2 regions of the Peribacillus frigoritolerans genome follow, and region 2 is predicted to be linked to the other one. Evidence: a T-box and tRNA genes for the amino acid it is inferred to sense, from the RefSeq annotation. Region 2 holds a T-box; the other holds one or more tRNA genes.
The links. A T-box is a leader RNA that pairs with one kind of tRNA and senses whether it is charged. The one in region 2 lies ahead of ABOA58_RS19325 (valine--tRNA ligase), so its partner is inferred to be a tRNA-Val.

Region 1 (10,738 bases), 1.0 Mb from region 2:
GCCGGAGCTTACCTGTTTTTTAAAGAGAGATTTTCAATGAAGGCGATATTGAGCGGCATCATTGCGATAGCAGGCAGCCTCGTCATTAGCTGGGGCGATTTGAGAATTAGCGGTATGGCGCTTTGGGGAGATATTCTTTCGCTTATCGCATGTGCGCTGGTAACCGGTTATTTACTGTTTGGTCAAAATGTTCGTAAACGTATCTCTTCTATAACATATACATTTGTCGTGTATGCAATCAGTACTGTCGCATTGTTTTTCTATGTGATCTTCAAGGAAGAGGCATTGGCGCCTTATCCTGCTTCCGATTGGATCTATTTCGTTTTGCTTGCGATTTTCCCGACTTTATTAGGGCATTCTTTATTCAATTGGTCACTAAAGTGGTTAAGCACTTCGACGCTTTCGATGGGAATCTTACTTGAACCGGTGGGAGCGACAATTCTGGCTTACTTCATATTAGATGAACCGATACTCTGGACGCAGGTCCTGGGAGGCACAATCATATTGGGTGGTTTGATGATGTTCTTAAAAGATGAAAAGAAAAGCAAGGTACATGAAGAAGCGCAAGTTTCCGTATAAAAGCAGTAAGTCTCCCGACTTACTGCTTTTATTTAATAGGGGTGAAACAAATAGGTGATCCGTGTGAAAACCAAAGCGAAAGTAAAACTGAATAAAAACGTCGTACCATTCACCTTGCCTTTTTCTCTGCTGAACTTGATGGCTTCATAATAAGCGGTACTGAATAAGTAAAGGGTCATACTGTAAGAAATGAGTAATCCGATTAATGGCAGATTCATTGCTTCACCTCATGGAAAAAGATATCTATATATGACTATTTGTGTTTCTTTGGAAATATGCTTCGTTTATTCATAAACCATGAGCTTGGCCCAGAAAGCAGGGATAAAGGTGTGTTGGTGTAAAGAATATATAGAAGAAAATAGGTGAAACGTTTTTTTTTGAAAAAGTTTTAAAAAACGTATTGCAAACATTTTTAGTACATGGTATATTATTTCTTGTCGCTAAGACAGCAACTTAAACAGCTAACAAGCTGTGAAAAACATTTTAAAAAAAGTTGTTGACGAAACGTGACGGAATGTGTTACATTATAGAGGTCGCTTCTGAGAGAAACGACAACAAATTGCTCTTTGAAAACTGAACAAAACAAAGCGCCAACGTTGAATTTTAAGTGAGCACACACTATCAAAAAAGCAAATGAGCAAGTCAAACATTTCTTCGGAGAGTTTGATCCTGGCTCAGGACGAACGCTGGCGGCGTGCCTAATACATGCAAGTCGAGCGAATCAATGGGAGCTTGCTCCCTGAGATTAGCGGCGGACGGGTGAGTAACACGTGGGCAACCTGCCTATAAGACTGGGATAACTTCGGGAAACCGGAGCTAATACCGGATACGTTCTTTTCTCGCATGAGAGAAGATGGAAAGACGGTTTACGCTGTCACTTATAGATGGGCCCGCGGCGCATTAGCTAGTTGGTGAGGTAATGGCTCACCAAGGCGACGATGCGTAGCCGACCTGAGAGGGTGATCGGCCACACTGGGACTGAGACACGGCCCAGACTCCTACGGGAGGCAGCAGTAGGGAATCTTCCGCAATGGACGAAAGTCTGACGGAGCAACGCCGCGTGAACGAAGAAGGCCTTCGGGTCGTAAAGTTCTGTTGTTAGGGAAGAACAAGTACCAGAGTAACTGCTGGTACCTTGACGGTACCTAACCAGAAAGCCACGGCTAACTACGTGCCAGCAGCCGCGGTAATACGTAGGTGGCAAGCGTTGTCCGGAATTATTGGGCGTAAAGCGCGCGCAGGTGGTTCCTTAAGTCTGATGTGAAAGCCCACGGCTCAACCGTGGAGGGTCATTGGAAACTGGGGAACTTGAGTGCAGAAGAGGAAAGTGGAATTCCAAGTGTAGCGGTGAAATGCGTAGAGATTTGGAGGAACACCAGTGGCGAAGGCGACTTTCTGGTCTGTAACTGACACTGAGGCGCGAAAGCGTGGGGAGCAAACAGGATTAGATACCCTGGTAGTCCACGCCGTAAACGATGAGTGCTAAGTGTTAGAGGGTTTCCGCCCTTTAGTGCTGCAGCTAACGCATTAAGCACTCCGCCTGGGGAGTACGGCCGCAAGGCTGAAACTCAAAGGAATTGACGGGGGCCCGCACAAGCGGTGGAGCATGTGGTTTAATTCGAAGCAACGCGAAGAACCTTACCAGGTCTTGACATCCTCTGACAACCCTAGAGATAGGGCTTTCCCCTTCGGGGGACAGAGTGACAGGTGGTGCATGGTTGTCGTCAGCTCGTGTCGTGAGATGTTGGGTTAAGTCCCGCAACGAGCGCAACCCTTGATCTTAGTTGCCAGCATTCAGTTGGGCACTCTAAGGTGACTGCCGGTGACAAACCGGAGGAAGGTGGGGATGACGTCAAATCATCATGCCCCTTATGACCTGGGCTACACACGTGCTACAATGGATGGTACAAAGGGCTGCAAACCTGCGAAGGTAAGCGAATCCCATAAAGCCATTCTCAGTTCGGATTGCAGGCTGCAACTCGCCTGCATGAAGCCGGAATCGCTAGTAATCGCGGATCAGCATGCCGCGGTGAATACGTTCCCGGGCCTTGTACACACCGCCCGTCACACCACGAGAGTTTGTAACACCCGAAGTCGGTGAGGTAACCTTCATGGAGCCAGCCGCCTAAGGTGGGACAGATGATTGGGGTGAAGTCGTAACAAGGTAGCCGTATCGGAAGGTGCGGCTGGATCACCTCCTTTCTAAGGATAATTACGAGAGCGCTTTTGTTTTGTTCAGTTTTGAATGAGTAATTCATTCAAATAGGAAAGACAAACATCACGATGTGATGGATTCTTTCTGCTTTGTTCCTTGAAAACTAGATAATAGATAGAAGGCAATTAATTTTTTTCAAAGCATCTGTAAGATCTTTTTTAACGGTTAAGTTAGAAAGGGCGCACGGTGGATGCCTTGGCACTAGGAGCCGATGAAGGACGGGACTAACACCGATATGCTTCGGGGAGCTGTAAGTAAGCTTTGATCCGGAGATTTCCGAATGGGGAAACCCACTGTTCGTAATGGAACAGTATCTTTACCTGAATACATAGGGTACTGAAGGCAGACCCGGGGAACTGAAACATCTAAGTACCCGGAGGAAGAGAAAGCAAACGCGATTTCCTGAGTAGCGGCGAGCGAAACGGAATTAGCCCAAACCAAGAGGCTTGCCTCTTGGGGTTGTAGGACACTCAACATGGAGTTACAAAGGAACGGGGTAAATGAAGCGATCTGGAAAGATCCGTCGAAGAAGGTAAAAACCCTGTAGTTGAAACTTCGTTCCCTCCTGAGTGGATCCTGAGTACGGCGGGACACGAGAAATCCCGTCGGAAGCAGGGAGGACCATCTCCCAAGGCTAAATACTCCCTAGTGACCGATAGTGAACCAGTACCGTGAGGGAAAGGTGAAAAGCACCCCGGAAGGGGAGTGAAATAGATCCTGAAACCGTGTGCCTACAAGTAGTCAAAGCCCGTTAATGGGTAATGGCGTGCCTTTTGTAGAATGAACCGGCGAGTTACGATTTCATGCGAGGTTAAGTTGATGAGACGGAGCCGCAGCGAAAGCGAGTCTGAATAGGGCGAATGAGTATGAGGTCGTAGACCCGAAACCAGGTGATCTACCCATGTCCAGGGTGAAGTTCAGGTAACACTGAATGGAGGCCCGAACCCACGCACGTTGAAAAGTGCGGGGATGAGGTGTGGGTAGCGGAGAAATTCCAATCGAACCTGGAGATAGCTGGTTCTCTCCGAAATAGCTTTAGGGCTAGCCTCAAGATGAGAGTATTGGAGGTAGAGCACTGATTGGACTAGGGGCCCCCAACGGGTTACCGAATTCAGTCAAACTCCGAATGCCAAATACTTATTCTTGGGAGTCAGACTGCGAGTGATAAGATCCGTAGTCGAAAGGGAAACAGCCCAGACCACCAGCTAAGGTCCCAAAGTATACGTTAAGTGGAAAAGGATGTGGAGTTGCTTAGACAACCAGGATGTTGGCTTAGAAGCAGCCACCATTTAAAGAGTGCGTAATAGCTCACTGGTCGAGTGACTCCGCGCCGAAAATGTACCGGGGCTAAACGTATCACCGAAGCTGTGGATTGACACCGTATGGTGTCGATGGTAGGAGAGCGTTCTAAGGGCGTTGAAGTCAGACCGGAAGGACTGGTGGAGCGCTTAGAAGTGAGAATGCCGGTATGAGTAGCGAAAGAAGGGTGAGAATCCCTTCCACCGAATGCCTAAGGTTTCCTGAGGAAGGCTCGTCCGCTCAGGGTTAGTCGGGACCTAAGCCGAGGCCGAAAGGCGTAGGCGATGGACAACAGGTTGATATTCCTGTACCACCTATACATCGTTTGAACGATGGGGGGACGCAGAAGGATAGGGTAAGCGCGCTGTTGGATATGCGCGTCCAAGCAGTTAGGCCGGAAACGAGGCAAATCCCGTTTCCATTAAGGCGGAGCTGTGATGGCGAGGGAAATATAGTACCGAAGTTCCTGATTCCACGCTGCCAAGAAAAGCCTCTAGTGAGATGTAAGGTGCCCGTACCGCAAACCGACACAGGTAGGCGAGGAGAGAATCCTAAGGTGTGCGAGAGAACTCTCGTTAAGGAACTCGGCAAAATGACCCCGTAACTTCGGGAGAAGGGGTGCTTTTTAGGGTGAATAGCCCAGAAAAGCCGCAGTGAATAGGCCCAGGCGACTGTTTAGCAAAAACACAGGTCTCTGCGAAGCCGCAAGGCGAAGTATAGGGGCTGACACCTGCCCGGTGCTGGAAGGTTAAGGGGAGAGGTTAGCGCAAGCGAAGCTTTGAACCGAAGCCCCAGTAAACGGCGGCCGTAACTATAACGGTCCTAAGGTAGCGAAATTCCTTGTCGGGTAAGTTCCGACCCGCACGAAAGGTGTAACGATCTGGGCACTGTCTCAACGAGAGACTCGGTGAAATTATAGTACCTGTGAAGATGCAGGTTACCCGCGACAGGACGGAAAGACCCCGTGGAGCTTTACTGCAGCCTGATATTGAATTTTGGTACAGCTTGTACAGGATAGGTAGGAGCCTGAGAAGCCGGAGCGCCAGCTTCGGTGGAGGCGTTGGTGGGATACTACCCTGGCTGTATTGAAATTCTAACCCGCGCCCCTTATCGGGGTGGGAGACAGTGTCAGGTGGGCAGTTTGACTGGGGCGGTCGCCTCCTAAAGAGTAACGGAGGCGCCCAAAGGTTCCCTCAGAATGGTTGGAAATCATTCGTAGAGTGTAAAGGCACAAGGGAGCTTGACTGCGAGACCTACAAGTCGAGCAGGGACGAAAGTCGGGCTTAGTGATCCGGTGGTTCCGCATGGAAGGGCCATCGCTCAACGGATAAAAGCTACCCCGGGGATAACAGGCTTATCTCCCCCAAGAGTCCACATCGACGGGGAGGTTTGGCACCTCGATGTCGGCTCATCGCATCCTGGGGCTGTAGTCGGTCCCAAGGGTTGGGCTGTTCGCCCATTAAAGCGGTACGCGAGCTGGGTTCAGAACGTCGTGAGACAGTTCGGTCCCTATCCGTCGCGGGCGCAGGAAATTTGAGAGGAGCTGTCCTTAGTACGAGAGGACCGGGATGGACGCACCGCTGGTGTACCAGTTGTCTTGCCAAAGGCATAGCTGGGTAGCTACGTGCGGACGGGATAAGTGCTGAAAGCATCTAAGCATGAAGCCCCCCTCAAGATGAGATTTCCCATGGCGCAAGCTAGTAAGATCCCTGAAAGATGATCAGGTTGATAGGTCAGAGGTGGAAGCATGGTGACATGTGGAGCTGACTGATACTAATAGATCGAGGACTTAACCAACGCTTTTTAAAAAATGAAATACCTTCTTATTATCTAGTTTTGAAGGAATGAAAATTTCTTCTTGCATTTTCTCAAAAAGACGTTATAATAATATATGTCTTGAAAAATGTTAACATTGTTTGGTGACGATAGCGAAGAGGTCACACCCGTTCCCATTCCGAACACGGCAGTTAAGCTCTTCAGCGCCGATGGTAGTTGGGGGTTTCCCCCTGTGAGAGTAGGACGTCGCCAAGCAGGTTTTATATGGAGGATTAGCTCAGCTGGGAGAGCATCTGCCTTACAAGCAGAGGGTCGGCGGTTCGATCCCGTCATCCTCCACCATTTTACACCTGCCGGTGTAGCTCAACTGGTAGAGCAACTGACTTGTAATCAGTAGGTTGGGGGTTCAAGTCCTCTTGCCGGCACCATTTTAAGATAGTACAAGCACGAGCCATTAGCTCAGTTGGTAGAGCATCTGACTTTTAATCAGAGGGTCGAAGGTTCGAATCCTTCATGGCTCACCATTTTATATGCGGGTGTGGCGGAATTGGCAGACGCACCAGACTTAGGATCTGGCGCCGCAAGGCGTGGGGGTTCAAGTCCCTTCACCCGCATCTTTCATGCGGAAGTAGTTCAGTGGTAGAATACAACCTTGCCAAGGTTGGGGTCGCGGGTTCGAATCCCGTCTTCCGCTCCACTTTTCGTATGTGCCGGGGTGGCGGAACTGGCAGACGCACAGGACTTAAAATCCTGCGGTAGGTGACTACCGTACCGGTTCGATTCCGGTCCTCGGCACCATCATAATATGCGCCCGTAGCTCAATTGGATAGAGCATCTGACTACGAATCAGAAGGTTGTAGGTTCGACTCCCGCCGGGCGCACCATGTTTTTATTGCGGGAAGTAGCTCAGCTTGGTAGAGCACTTGGTTTGGGACCAAGGGGTCGCAGGTTCGAATCCTGTCTTCCCGACCACGTGATTTTTAATGAATGGGGCCTTAGCTCAGCTGGGAGAGCGCCTGCCTTGCACGCAGGAGGTCAGCGGTTCGATCCCGCTAGGCTCCACCATTTTTCAATCAGATACTTATATTATATTGGCGGTGTAGCTCAGCTGGCTAGAGCGTACGGTTCATACCCGTGAGGTCGGGGGTTCGATCCCCTCCGCCGCTACCAATAAATATAAGGACCTTTAGCTCAGCTGGTTAGAGCAGACGGCTCATAACCGTCCGGTCGTAGGTTCGAGTCCTACAAGGTCCACCATATTCATTTTTTAAAAGCCGTGGAGGTATACCCAAGTTCGGCTGAAGGGATCGGTCTTGAAAACCGACAGGGGAGTCAAATCCCGCGGGGGTTCGAATCCCTCTACCTCCTCCATTTTTTTAAAAGCAGCAAGTTGTTTTTAAACAACCTTACATAGAGGAAGCGAAAAAACGATATACACGAAAACTTGATGCAAATCGTTTCATTATTACCGTCGCGGGGTGGAGCAGTCCGGTAGCTCGTCGGGCTCATAACCCGAAGGTCGCAGGTTCAAATCCTGTCCCCGCAATTATTAGGTCCCGTGGTGTAGCGGTTAACATGCCTGCCTGTCACGCAGGAGATCGCGGGTTCGATTCCCGTCGGGACCGCCATTTTTTAAATTTAATACAAATGTGGCTCAGTAGCTCAGTCGGTAGAGCAAAGGACTGAAAATCCTTGTGTCGGCGGTTCGATTCCGTCCTGAGCCACCATATCTTATTACGGCGGTTGTGGCGAAGTGGTTAACGCACCTGATTGTGGTTCAGGCATTCGTGGGTTCGATTCCCATCAGTCGCCCCATTTCGCGGGTGTAGTTTAGTGGTAAAACCTCAGCCTTCCAAGCTGATGATGAGGGTTCGATTCCCTTCACCCGCTCCAAATATGGGCCTATAGCTCAGCTGGTTAGAGCGCACGCCTGATAAGCGTGAGGTCGATGGTTCGAGTCCATTTAGGCCCACCATATTCATATTGTTCCGCAGTAGCTCAGTGGTAGAGCATTCGGCTGTTAACCGAACGGTCGTAGGTTCGAGTCCTACCTGCGGAGCCATGGGGAAGTACTCAAGAGGCTGAAGAGGCGCCCCTGCTAAGGGTGTAGGTCGCGCGAGCGGCGCGAGGGTTCAAATCCCTCCTTCTCCGCCATTTGGCCCGTTGGTCAAGCGGTTAAGACACCGCCCTTTCACGGCGGTAACACGGGTTCGAATCCCGTACGGGTCATAACAAAAAAGGAAGCATACATTCATGTATGCTTCTTTTTTTCATTTCTTTTCATTGATATAACTATCTTTTTGTTTATAAGGAATGTCTCCAAGCTGGGAATCGATATTTTCTTCTTCTAATGTATCTTCATATTCCTTTTGCTTTTTGTTCGGTATGTCCATTCTATTTTTCCCTTCGATATCATTAGCTGCAAATCCTTCATAGTCTTCTGGAAATCCATCCGTTTCATCTTCGGTTTTATAAAGATCATTATAATTGTCATGATCGCCGGTGTAATCAGATGGCGTTTCGGATGTACCGAATTTGGCGACATCACCAAAGCTATCTTCTTTATCCACTATTTCATTTCCATGACGATTTTCAAAATGATCACCCTTGGATGGAATCAGTATTTCCTCTTCCACTGGTCGCTCTTGTGCAGTAGGCCCTTCTGGGGCATGCTCGACACAGTAGAGGGTGCTTGGGATCGCTTCAAGCCTCTCGATGGGGATTTCCCTATTGCAGGTTTTACAATGGCCATACGAACCTTCTTCCAATGCTTTTAATGCTTCCTCGATTTTCTCCATTTCTGATTGTGCATGCTCATCGAGTGCTTGATTCCGTTCCATCTCGAATAATTCGGTTCCTAGGTCAGCAGGATGATTATCATAAGATGATAATTCCCCTACGGATTCCGTCTGGCTTTTATCCAGAACAGATTGTTCATCATTTTGAATTCTACTACTTAACTCATTTTTTTCTTGAAGCAGTTCCTTTTTTAATTTTTGCGTTTGTTGTTTCGTTGCCATATCCTATTCACTCCTTCTAAAGTCCAAATCTCATTTTATATTGGTAGGATGGTTGTATTATCTATTACCCGAATCGGAGTATAGGAAAACAATATGCAACGGAAGATAGAAAAAGGACTGAGCGGATGAGCTCAGTCCTCGGAGATTAGATAAGATAGCTGATGAATAATCCAATGGCCATGAGTAAACCAAAGAAGGTATTCGTTTGGGCCGTCGCTTTCATTGCCGGGACCATCGTGATCGGCTGCGTTTTGCCTACGAAGCCTTTGATTGCGGCCATGGCCTTCGGGATGCTTAAGAAGGCAAGAAGAATCCAGGCCGTTACGCTTCCGGTAAGAACGAGCCCAACAAGCCATAGATAAGAGAAAGCGAACATGATTGCCATGAATGTCAGGGCGTTTTTCCTGCCCATCACTACAGGCATCGTTTTGCGCCCATGAGCCTTATCCCCATCATGGTCACGTAGGTTATTGGATAAGTTGATAAGCCCGACCAAAATCCCACTTGGAATGGCAATTAAGATGGCTGTTGAAGAAACATCACCGGTTTGAATGAAAAAGGCGATCAAGATTATCAAAAAGCCCATGAATAATCCAGAAAAAAGTTCCCCAAATGGTGTATATGAAATGGGCAGGGGACCGCCTGTATAAAGATAGCCGACAAGCATGCAAACCAGTCCTACTGCAGCAAGCCACCAAGATGATGCGGCACAGATATAGATTCCAATTATCAAGGCGATGGCATACATGCCAAGTGCCAAGCTCATGATTAGTTTGGGGGTCATTCCATGACGGACGATCCCGCCGCCGATGCCTACGGATTCCTCCGTATCCAAGCCTCTCTTGAAATCATAGTATTCATTGAATAAATTTGTTGCAGCTTGAATCAGGATACTGGCAATCATCATGGCAGCGAATAGTAACCAATTCACTCCATCTTCCAAAAGTGCAATCACAGTTCCAAGTAAGACTGGGACAAAAGCTGCGGTTAGTGTATGTGGACGAATTAACTCCCACCAAATCTTCCAGGTCCGTTTAAGGGGAAGTCCGTCGTATTCTGTTTGCATTATTTCTCTCCTCAAAATCATTATTGGTTCTCTCGAAATTATAACAAATATTGAAATGTTGCACAAAAGGTTATCCTAATAAAAGCTGGAAAAATGGGTAAGGGTGATAATTGGAATTCCTGGATGATCCATTTCCAAAATCAAGGGTATTTCTCTACATTCGCTAAGATTCATATAATAAGGAAAAAAGCAGGAAAGAATCGTTCGGTAAAGGGGCGTTTTATTGACATGAGGTTCAAGTGAGGTGTATCTTTAAATAGGTTAAAAAGCTTTTAAAATGTACATTTGGGGGGATTTTTTTGGCTATCTCAGAGGAAACTGAACAGTTTCAGGGACTGGCTTCAGCTATACAAAAGGCGAAGGACTTGAATGATCAAGTTCTATTCAGTCATATTAAGAAGATTAAATGCAACAACCCCCTTTCATTTTATCAAGCTGGAAGAGAACGGTACGCGGGTGAACGCTTTTTCTGGGAGGACCCTGCAAAGGAAATAACCATCACCGGTTTAGGCAATGTTAAGAAACTCAAAGCGGCATCGAATGCCGAACGTTATAGAGAAGTCGAAAAGAGCTGGATCAAACTGCAGAATAATGCTGTCAAAACAGGAGTGACCGATGTAGAAGCGACAGGTCCTTTACTGTTTGGGGGCTTTTCTTTTGATTATGAAACTGACAGTACGCTCCTTTGGAATCAGTTCGGGGACAACCTTTTTTATATACCTGCCTTCATGCTGTCAATAGTGGGTAAACAAGCTTACTTAACGACCAACTTACTTTGTTCGC
Region 2 (10,738 bases):
ATCGGCTCCAAAACAGAAGCGGCACTGAAACGTCATGGATATAAGGCGGATTTCGTTCCAACTCAGTTTGTTGCCGAAGGGTTCGTGGCGGAGTTCAATGCTCTGCTTGATAAAGGGTCCCGCGTGTTGCTGGCAAAAGGAAATCTCGCAAGGGCGGTTATTGCGGAGGCAATCAATGAAGCTGGTGCATCCTGTGATGAATTGATTATTTATCATACCGTGCTTCCTCAAAGCAGTGAAAAAAAACTGGTGCAGCTTATTAAGAACGATGATATCGACATCATAACCTTTACGAGTTCATCGACGGTCAATCATTTTTTACAGATCATGAAACGCCATGAATTGGATACATACATAGACCGGATCATCATCGCCTGCATCGGGCCGATTGCCGCTAAAACGGCTGAAAAACATGGGCTATCCGTCAATGTCTGTCCAGATATTTATACAACGGATGCCATGGTTGCGGAGTTAATACGCTTCATTTTGAAAAGAAGTAAAAAGGAGGAACTTTAAAATGAAAAACATTCCATTCAATCGCCACCGTCGCTTGCGTGCAAGTGCTGGCATGAGGGCTTTAGTCCGTGAAACACAATTGCATAAAGAGGATTTGATCTATCCGATCTTCGTCATCGACGGAGAAAATGTGAAAAATGAGATCAACTCCATGCCAGGTATCCATCAGCTATCCATGGATAATCTGGGGGCCGAAATGGATGAAGTCGTGAGTCTGGGCATTAAATCAGTCATTTTATTCGGTGTCCCTTTCGATCATGATAAAGACGAACAGGGCACAGGGGCATTTCACCATAACGGACTTGTGCAAGAGGCAACCCGTTTTATTAAAAAACAATATCCTGATGTTATTGTCATAGCGGATACCTGCCTATGTGAGTATACAAGCCATGGCCATTGCGGGGTCGTGGAAGGGGAAAAAATCCTCAATGACGCTTCACTTGACCTTCTTGCCAAAACGGCAATCAGCCAGGCAGAGGCCGGCGCCGATATCATTGCACCTTCCAACATGATGGACGGTTTCGTTGCGGCCATCCGTGCAGGTCTGGATGAAGCGGGTTATGAAGATATTCCGATCATGTCCTATGCGGTGAAATATGCTTCGGCTTTTTACGGCCCATTCCGTGATGCCGCAAATGGTGCGCCACAATTCGGCGACAGGAAAACTTACCAAATGGATCCCGCCAATCGCCTTGAAGCATTCCGTGAAGCTGAATCCGATGTTGTTGAAGGTGCGGACTTCCTAATTGTGAAACCGGCCCTTTCCTACATGGACATCATCAGGGACGTTAAGAATAACTTTAATCTTCCTATTGTTTCCTATAATGTCAGCGGTGAATATTCAATGGTTAAGGCAGCTGCCCAAAATGGCTGGATTGATGAAAAAGCGATAGTGATGGAAATGCTGACAGGCTTGAAACGCGCAGGTTCCGACTTGATCATTACGTATTTTTCAAAAGAGGTAGCACGCTGGATAAACGAAGATAATCAAAGATAATCAATGATATAAAAAATATAACCTGTAATGGAAAAAGGGGATTGAATCATGCGGTCATATGAAAAATCGAAAAAAGCGTTTGCCGAAGCAAAAAATTTGATGCCAGGCGGCGTGAACAGCCCGGTGCGCGCCTTCAAATCTGTGGACATGGACCCCATATTCATGGAGCGTGGAAAAGGCTCAAAAATGTATGATATCGATGGAAATGAATATATCGACTATGTTCTTTCATGGGGACCGCTTATCCTGGGTCACACGAATGACCGTGTCGTGGAATCATTGAAAAAGGTAGCGGAGTCAGGTACAAGCTTTGGAGCCTCGACGCTGATTGAGAATGAACTGGCCAAGTTGGTTATTGAACGAGTGCCTTCGATTGAAATGATCCGTATGGTATCTTCAGGTACCGAAGCGACGATGAGTGCACTAAGGCTGGCACGAGGCATTACAGGCCGTGATAAAATCCTGAAATTCGAAGGCTCCTATCATGGCCATGGCGATTCCTTGCTGATCAAGGCGGGTTCCGGCGTTGCGACATTAGGTTTACCGGATAGCCCGGGAGTACCGGAAGGCATCGCAAAAAATACGATTACCGTAGCATATAATGATCTAGCTGCGACCAAATACGCATTTGAACAATTTGGCGAAGACATTGCCTGTATCATCGTAGAACCTGTTGCAGGGAACATGGGTGTGGTTCCGCCACAACCTGGTTTCCTCGAAGGCTTACGTGAAGTGACGACCCAATACGGGGCTCTATTGATCTTTGACGAAGTTATGACAGGGTTCCGTGTCGGCTATAATTGTGCACAAGGCTATTTTGACATCGTACCTGACCTGACTTGCCTTGGGAAAGTTATTGGCGGCGGCTTGCCTGTAGGAGCATTCGGAGGCAAGCGAGAATTCATGGAACAAATTGCCCCGAGTGGGACAATCTATCAAGCGGGAACATTGTCGGGTAACCCTCTTGCCATGACGGCCGGCCTTGAAACGCTGAGCCAATTGACTCCAGAATCTTATGATGAGTTCACCCGAAAAGGGGACATGCTCGAAAAAGGTATTGGGGAAGCAGCGGAAAAGTACGGAGTTCCCCATACATTCAACCGTGCCGGTTCCATGATTGGACTTTTCTTTACGAATGAAGAAGTCGTAAACTATGATACAGCAAAAACATCCGATTTAGAGTTCTTTGCTTCTTACTATAGGGAAATGGCGAATCAAGGCATCTACTTGCCGCCGTCACAGTTTGAAGGTTTATTTCTTTCCACTGCACATAGTGATGAAGATATCGAAAAGACCATTACAGCGGCAGAACAGGCTTTTGCAAAATTAAAAAAATGATGCAAGGCTTCATGAACTACCGATATATTGAATAATGATAAATTTGAACTGGCTACCATTTTCCAAAAACTTTTGGAGAAAGGCAGCCAGTTTTTTTGAATTCAATCAGTACGTGGAAGGTCGAATTAAATGTTGAAGGTCGAATTAATATGGTGCTAGGTCGAAATAAATGGCGAAAGGTCGAATTAAAATGGAGATAGGTCGAAATAAATGGCGAAAGGTCGAATTAATATGGAGATAGGTTGAAACTATTGAGTGGTAGGACGAATTAAAATAGAGATAGGCCGAAATAAAATGGTTTCAGGCCGATTGATACAATTTAGCCTGAAAAATTTGAATCCCTTCTTTTTAAAAGGTTCAGGAAATATAAGGTCTCGAGTGTGGCATATGAAATTAAGGAATAATCATCTTCCTTCCTTCATAGATTGATATTGGTATAGGTACCGTTTCCTGAAGCTGAAAGGAGGAGTTGTTTTTGTCGCAAGAAAATGAATCGTATTTACGATTTTCTTTAGAGGAATCCGTTTGGTTCCAGAAGGGACAGGAAGTGGCTGAGCTATATTCCATTTCGCTTGATCCAAATGTGACGATTCAAGAAAGTGATCAATATGTTTTTATACGAGGCTCGTTGGATTTAAGCGGTGAATATAAAGACTCGCAAAATGGTGAAGAAGAGGAGTTTTCGCAGACCTTTTTGCCAAAAGCGGTTCAAAAGGTCGAGAGGCATCTCAATGGACTAAATGAGTTCACACACCGTTTTCCGGTTGACATAACGATTCCGAATAATCGGATTGCCTCATTGGATGAGGTCGATGTCTCGATTCAAAGCTTTGATTATGCCCTGCCAGAGCATAACTGTTTGAAATTGCAGGCGGATCTTTTGATAACCGGAATCTATAATGATTCATATGTCGAAGAACGGTTCGATACGGAGCAGGAAGTTGGGGAAACAGAGGAACAAGAAGAAACGGATGGGGAAAATGAGTCGTATATTCCTTATGCGGCAGCAGTGCCGCCGATCCCGGACTTTCAGCCTGTTTTCCGTGATGAGGAGGAAGAAGAGTTATACGCGCCCTTTTCTGCAGAGTCAAAACGAGTTTCTGAAGTAAATGAAGAAGAAGAAGAGGAACCGATTTATTTAAGCGATCAGCATAGTGCCCCAGTTTTTGAAATTCCCGTTTCACCATATCCTGAAGAGGAGGAGTGGGAAACGGAAGTGCATAGACAGGAAGAAGCTGAAGCTGTAGAGGAAGAAGTTATTGGAGATCCGTCTGACCCAACGGATAAGGTACCTTCCATGGAAGAGGGGAAACTGGAGGAAGAACCAAGCAGGCAGGATCCAGTGGAGAAGATAGAGATTCCTAGAGTGACATTGAAAGAAGAAGTAGAAGAAGAAGTAGAAGAAGTAGTAGAAGAGCCAAGTCAAGCAGCCAATCATCAAAATAGCCCTGTTTCCAAAGAAACCGAGGATGTCATACGGCAGGAGGAAGATGGCGTTGCAGCGGGTCCTATTCTAAATGAACATGTAAAGGTGGAGCAGGAAGAGGAATCCAATTCGTCCTTAAGCGATCTATTCAAAAAGAGGGAAAGACCCGCGCCTCCGGCTAAGGAGGTTAAGAATTTCAAAGGCAGGAAACAAGCCGCGGAACGTGATGATAAAGAAACGGCCGATCATGGTGAGAAGCAGCCTTCCATCATGGATTTATTCGGACGGAAACAGGAAGAAGAACTGGTAAGGATGAAAGTTTGCATTGTTCAGCAAGGGGAAACGCTTGATGATTTGGCTCAACGATATGATGTTACGGTTCAATCGATACTTTTCAGCAATGAATTGGAGTCGAATCAAAACGTTCATGAAGGGCAAGTCATCTATATACCGAAGGCGGTTGCATATAAGAATTGATCGGGACAGAGAGCAGAGCATATGGTCTGCTCCTGTTTTTTAGGTGCTGGAGAATCTTTAGTTTTTTAGAGAAAGTGAGTGAGTCTCGTGAGGGAAAACGAGAATCAGCAGCCTGCCAATCGGAATCGGGACACGGAAACCGTATTGAAGGAATATGCCATGTATGTACAATATATCGAGGACTTCGGGCGTGTGAAAAAAGTATACAGTGATCGCGGTACATTTGCCTTGAAATCGATGTTACCCCAGAACGGCATTGATTTTATCAAAAATGTTCAAAAACTATACCATCGCGGCTATAATCGGATCGTTCCGATTTATCAAACGATGGATCAGCGTTACGCCGTTCTGCATAATGGCCGTTTGTATTACCTGATGCCCTGGCTCAATAATGAGGGGGACGGGGAGCGCGATGAAAAACATAAGCAAATGTTCAGGGAGCTTGCTCGGATGCATACACTTTCCGTTAAGGAAATACAAGTGGATATTGAGGAAAGGGAAGCCCATTATGAGCGGACGCTTGATGTCTGGAATAACGAGAAGGACTTTATGGATGAGTATATTGTCAGCTGTGAAAAGAAGTGGTATATGTCTCCATTCGAAATGACGGTTTGTTCTTTCTACACTGATATTTCACAGGCGCTGAAGTATTCGATCAAGAAGTTTGAAACCTGGTATGAAAAAACGAAGGAAAGTGAAAAGGTTCGAACCGTGGTCACGCACGGAAAGGTTTCTTTGAAGCATTTCGTTTATGATGAGCGAGGGTATGGCTACTTCATCAATTTTGAGAATTCGAATACGGCTCCGCCGCATTTCGATTTACTGCCATTTCTCGTTAAATCGGCCAGGACCTATCCTGTCCAATGCGATGACTGCGTTGACTGGCTATATAACTATTTTCGTTATTTTCCGTTGAAGGAAGAAGAATTGCTGCTCATGCAAAGTTATCTGGCATTCCCTGGATCAGCTTTGGAATTAGTGAAGAGTTATTCCGATGGCAGGGTCCATCGTTCAGAGCTTGATAATGTTACTCAACTGCAGCGGCAATTTTGGCTTCTGAAAAATATTGAATATATGGTGATGAAAATCGAAGAGATCGAACAGCAGAAAAAAGCTGCTGCAGAGGCTGCCAAAGAAGAACAATCACCTCCAAGCTAAATATACATGATTGGATCATCTCCAGTCATGTATATTTTTTTTGCTGTAAGGGAATAATTAAATCCATTCGAAATATAAAGACATGGCCAGGAAAATAAATGCGATTAGCAGGAGCATATCGAAGAAAGTCGGAAAAATCAGTGTGCGTAATCCTTGGAATACGATAAAGGGGACGATGAACTGCTGGCAGACACCGCGGAATTTCTTCATCCAAGGCGGTAAAGTATAGGGAGTATATCTTCGCTTCATATTATTACCTTCCTTTTTAGGACTTCTTATATAATATGGGTGGGCAGTGGAAAAGGTGATAAACCATCACATTTACTGTTCCTGGAGGATAAAATAAAGAAAACGACCTTGAATGTATCAAATGGGATGATTCCTGGGAAAGTAAGCGAAAAGATGATTGACTGGAGCCCCATATTTTTTGTACTATATACTATATGCATTCAATGAATTTACATATGAATATAAATCAATGCAAAGACCGGAAATAGTAAGATGATATGCACTTTTCAGAGAGGAAACCAAATTGGTGCGAGGTTTCCAGGCAGCAGCATCCGAAGTCGTCCGTGAGCAGTCTTCGTGAACCTCTTAGTAGCGAATGCCGGTGAAGAGCCGTTATCCGATTTGAGAGCCGAAAAAGTTTTTTCTTTTTCGGAAAAAAGGTGGCACCGCGAACAACTTCCTTCGTCCTTTTATGATGATGGAAGTTTTTTTTATGCCTAAAAAGGAGGAAATGATATGGAAGAAAATCAAATTTCTATGCCGACTAAATATGATCCGCAGACGATAGAGAAAGGCCGCTACAAATGGTGGCTTGATGGAAAGTTTTTCGAAACGACGGGTGATGATAAAAAAGAACCATATACGATTGTCATCCCGCCGCCTAACGTGACAGGTAAGCTTCATCTTGGCCACGCTTGGGATACGACACTTCAAGATATTTTGACACGCATGAAAAGAATGCAGGGCTATGATGTTTTATGGTTGCCGGGCATGGACCATGCCGGTATCGCCACTCAAGCGAAAGTAGAACAGAAACTTCGTGCGGAAGGCGTGAGCCGTTATGACCTAGGACGTGAAAAATTCGTAGAAGAGACATGGAAATGGAAAGAGGAATATGCGAGCCATATCCGTGAACAATGGTCAAAGCTGGGTCTTGGACTTGATTATACACGTGAACGCTTCACTCTTGATGAGGGGCTTTCAAAAGCTGTGCGCGAAGTGTTCGTTTCGCTTTATAACAAGGGCTTGATTTATCGCGGCGAATACATCATCAACTGGGATCCATCGACGAAAACGGCGTTATCCGATATCGAGGTTATTTACAAAGATGTGCAGGGCGCATTTTACCATATGAAATATCCGTTGGTTGACGGATCAGGTGAAATTGAAATTGCCACTACCCGTCCAGAAACGATGCTTGGTGATACTGCTGTTGCTGTACATCCTGAAGATGACCGTTATAAACACTTGATCGGCAAAATGGTCCGCTTGCCAATTACAGGCCGGGAAATCCCGATTGTCGGTGATGATTATGTCGATATGGAATTCGGTTCAGGCGCGGTCAAAATTACTCCGGCTCATGACCCGAATGATTTCGAAATCGGGAACCGTCACGATTTGGAGCGCATCCTTGTCATGCATGAAGATGGCTCGATGAATGAAAAGGCTGGTAAATATGAAGGCATGGACCGGTTTGAATGCCGTAAACAAATCGTCAAAGACCTTCAGGAAGAAGGAGTACTCTTCAAAATCGAAGATCACCTTCACTCAGTCGGCCATTCAGAGAGAAGCGGTGCTGTTGTTGAACCATATCTTTCGACGCAATGGTTCGTTAAAATGCAGCCGCTGGCTGATGCATCCGTTGAGCTTCAAAAAGGATCCGATGAGGAAAAAGTTCATTTCGTACCGGATCGTTTCGAAAAAACGTACCTGCATTGGATGGAAAATATCCGCGACTGGTGCATTTCCCGTCAGCTTTGGTGGGGTCACCGCATTCCAGCCTGGTACCATAAAGAAACAGGTGAAGTGTATGTAGGTCACGAAGAGCCTGCGGACGCTGAAAACTGGGAACAAGATACGGATGTTCTGGATACATGGTTCAGCTCGGCATTATGGCCGTTCTCGACTATGGGCTGGCCTGATAAGGACAGTGTCGATTTCCAACGTTACTATCCAACAGGGGCACTTGTGACAGGCTATGATATCATTTTCTTCTGGGTATCGCGGATGATTTTCCAAGCTCTTGAGTTCACGGGTGAACGACCATTTGAAGATGTGCTGATCCACGGTCTCGTTCGTGACGAACAGGGGCGCAAGATGAGTAAATCGCTTGGCAATGGTGTCGATCCGATGGATGTAATCGATCAATACGGTGCCGATTCACTGCGTTACTTCTTGTCTACTGGCAGCTCGCCAGGACAGGATCTTCGTTACAGCACGGAAAAAGTGGAAGCGGTCTGGAACTTCTCCAATAAGATTTGGAACGCATCCCGTTTTGCTTTGATGAACATGAATGGCATGGCTTATGACGAAATCGATTTAAGCGGTGAGAAGTCTGTAGCCGATAAATGGATCTTGACGCGCTTGAATGAAACGATTTCCAACGTAACCAGACTTGCGGACCGTTATGAGTTTGGTGAAGTGGGCCGTGTACTATACAACTTCATTTGGGATGACTTCTGTGACTGGTATATTGAAATGGCGAAGCTTCCGTTATATGGCGAAGACGAAGCAGCGAAGAAAACGACGCGCTCGATCTTGGCTTATGTACTGGATAACACGATGAGATTGTTACACCCGTTCATGCCTTTCATTACCGAAGAAATCTGGCAGAACCTTCCGCATCAAGGTGAGTCCATCACTGTTGCCGCTTGGCCGGAAGTGAATGAAGGATTGACAGATACAGCTGCAGCCGAGGAAATGAAGCTGCTTGTTGAAATCATCCGCTCCGTCCGTAATATCCGTGCTGAGGTGAACACACCGCTAAGCAAAAAAATCAATTTGATTTTAAAAGCGAAAGATGAGTCAATCTTAGAGACGTTACAGAAAAACAGCAGCTATATCGAGCGTTTCTGTAATCCTGAACAATTGACGATCGGAATCGAAGTCGAGGAACCTGCTCAAGCGATGACAGCTGTCGTAACTGGCGTAGAACTGATCCTTCCGCTTACAGGACTGATCAATATCGACGAAGAAGTGAAACGTCTTGAAAAAGAACTCGACAAACTTAATAAAGAAGTTGAGCGCGTACAGAAAAAATTAGGCAACGAGGGCTTCGTCAAAAAGGCGCCGGCAAGCGTCATCGAAGAAGAACGTGCCAAGGAAAAAGACTATAGCGAAAAACGCGACTCTGTAATCCACAGGATTAGCGAACTGAAACAACTGTAAAACAAAAGGATGAACCAGCTTATGCCGGTTCATCCTTTTTTGTATTTCGTTAGGAGGATATTCTTTCTTTTATGAATGTAAGGTACTCCGATACGATATTCATATCACTTAGTGCACTCAATGTCCGGCTGCCGACGACATCCTCGATTTCGTTAAGCATGAGGCTGCCATCTTCGGCAAATATGAAATCGATACCGACCAGGCCGAAATCAAACGACCTCATTACTCTTTCAACAAGGGCTAATTCAGCTGCAGATAGCTCATATAGTGAAGCCGTTCCGCCCAGCGTATAATTTGCCTTGAAACTTGAAGCGGATTCCCTAAGTACAGCAGCCTTCACTTTTTTTCCAATTACAAATACTCGGATATCTTTACCGAATAAGCCAGGTTTTTGGACTATCCAATTTCCATCATTCAGTTCGGCAAGATCATCGGCATGTTGTATTAGATATACTTGTTTCCCGCCGCGTCCACTTGTTTCTTTAGCAATGAAAGGGAACTCCATGTCATCGGCACTCGGCCTTCCGTTACAATATACGGTATCGGCCATTGGAATCCCAAGCGAGGACAAATATTGATGCGTCTTTGCTTTGTCATTCGCGATTTCCGATACGAAGGAGGAGTTAAAGCAAGCAATCCCCAGTTGCTCAAGTTGCTTTGTAAAAAAAGGATCGATGGTCCGGACGATAGCGAAGTCTGGCAATGAAATTGGCTGCGTCTCATGTTCCACGTACAACTCGTTGAAACGATGACCGATCCTAAGGTCTTCCCGAAAGTGAAAGTGTAAATCAAGATCAAGCTTACTGGCTTCGTCAAGCATCCAATCTATGTATCCTTTGTTTTTTAAGGCATCCTCACGGTTATAAATCAACCAGCCTGCTTGTTTTTTCATCAGATGCACTTCCTTTTCCTAATTCTTTCAAGATATAATCGAACATGCTATCAGCGATGTTGATGCCTGTACATTCATAAATATTCAGCAAATGCGAATTCGAATTCACTTCGCACAAAAGCGGACCTTCTTCACCGAACAACAAATCGACGCCAGCGAAGTCGGCACCCAGAATTTGCGCACATCGGATGGCAAGTTGTGCTTCTTCACTGGTGGGTATATATGGAGCAGCCTGCCCTCCGGCAGTCATATTAGCTCGGAAGTCTTGCTCCGAATGGCGTTGCATCGCTGCTATGATTTGATTGCCCACGACATTCACACGAATATCCCGACCTTTACTGTGCTCGATGAATTCCTGGAGTATAAATGGTTTGTGGCCAAGATTACGGATTGTCTTTAGTAACTCATCCTCTGTTTGGATCAAATATACTTGTTCCCCAAAAGAACCGTATGCTTCCTTAACGATAAGTGGATACCCAAGTTCATTGCCGATTTGTATAAAAGCATCCATATTGACCCTTTCAATCCCTTCGTACGT

Region 1: it has a tRNA-Val gene. The T-box ahead of ABOA58_RS19325 (valine--tRNA ligase) is inferred to sense a tRNA for this amino acid. The anticodon was not compared.

What each region holds. Positions count from the first base shown of each region.
Region 1 covers NZ_CP158190.1:4,950,117-4,960,854, reverse strand. The annotation lists gene ABOA58_RS24565 (DMT family transporter) at 1-579, shown strand, start outside; gene ABOA58_RS24560 (hypothetical protein) at 612-797, opposite strand; rRNA gene ABOA58_RS24555 (16S ribosomal RNA) at 1,231-2,781, shown strand; rRNA gene ABOA58_RS24550 (23S ribosomal RNA) at 2,958-5,890, shown strand; rRNA gene rrf (5S ribosomal RNA) at 6,009-6,124, shown strand; tRNA gene ABOA58_RS24540 (tRNA-Val) at 6,136-6,211, shown strand; tRNA gene ABOA58_RS24535 (tRNA-Thr) at 6,222-6,297, shown strand; tRNA gene ABOA58_RS24530 (tRNA-Lys) at 6,318-6,393, shown strand; tRNA gene ABOA58_RS24525 (tRNA-Leu) at 6,402-6,483, shown strand; tRNA gene ABOA58_RS24520 (tRNA-Gly) at 6,492-6,566, shown strand; tRNA gene ABOA58_RS24515 (tRNA-Leu) at 6,579-6,667, shown strand; tRNA gene ABOA58_RS24510 (tRNA-Arg) at 6,677-6,753, shown strand; tRNA gene ABOA58_RS24505 (tRNA-Pro) at 6,765-6,841, shown strand; tRNA gene ABOA58_RS24500 (tRNA-Ala) at 6,859-6,934, shown strand; tRNA gene ABOA58_RS24495 (tRNA-Met) at 6,963-7,039, shown strand; tRNA gene ABOA58_RS24490 (tRNA-Ile) at 7,050-7,126, shown strand; tRNA gene ABOA58_RS24485 (tRNA-Ser) at 7,148-7,240, shown strand; tRNA gene ABOA58_RS24480 (tRNA-Met) at 7,342-7,415, shown strand; tRNA gene ABOA58_RS24475 (tRNA-Asp) at 7,422-7,497, shown strand; tRNA gene ABOA58_RS24470 (tRNA-Phe) at 7,521-7,596, shown strand; tRNA gene ABOA58_RS24465 (tRNA-His) at 7,609-7,684, shown strand; tRNA gene ABOA58_RS24460 (tRNA-Gly) at 7,689-7,762, shown strand; tRNA gene ABOA58_RS24455 (tRNA-Ile) at 7,768-7,844, shown strand; tRNA gene ABOA58_RS24450 (tRNA-Asn) at 7,857-7,931, shown strand; tRNA gene ABOA58_RS24445 (tRNA-Ser) at 7,933-8,023, shown strand; tRNA gene ABOA58_RS24440 (tRNA-Glu) at 8,027-8,098, shown strand; gene ABOA58_RS24435 (TraR/DksA C4-type zinc finger protein) at 8,140-8,889, opposite strand; gene ABOA58_RS24430 (1,4-dihydroxy-2-naphthoate polyprenyltransferase) at 9,035-9,955, opposite strand; gene ABOA58_RS24425 (isochorismate synthase) at 10,255-10,738, shown strand, end outside.
Region 2 covers NZ_CP158190.1:3,941,836-3,952,573, reverse strand. The annotation lists gene ABOA58_RS19355 (uroporphyrinogen-III synthase) at 1-516, shown strand, start outside; gene hemB (porphobilinogen synthase) at 518-1,513, shown strand; gene hemL (glutamate-1-semialdehyde 2,1-aminomutase) at 1,562-2,851, shown strand; gene ABOA58_RS19340 (LysM peptidoglycan-binding domain-containing protein) at 3,327-4,754, shown strand; gene ysxE (spore coat protein YsxE) at 4,842-5,912, shown strand; gene ABOA58_RS19330 (hypothetical protein) at 5,970-6,161, opposite strand; T-box leader at 6,387-6,613, shown strand; gene ABOA58_RS19325 (valine--tRNA ligase) at 6,657-9,308, shown strand; gene ABOA58_RS19320 (ATP-grasp domain-containing protein) at 9,358-10,200, opposite strand; gene ABOA58_RS19315 (ATP-grasp domain-containing protein) at 10,169-10,738, opposite strand, start outside.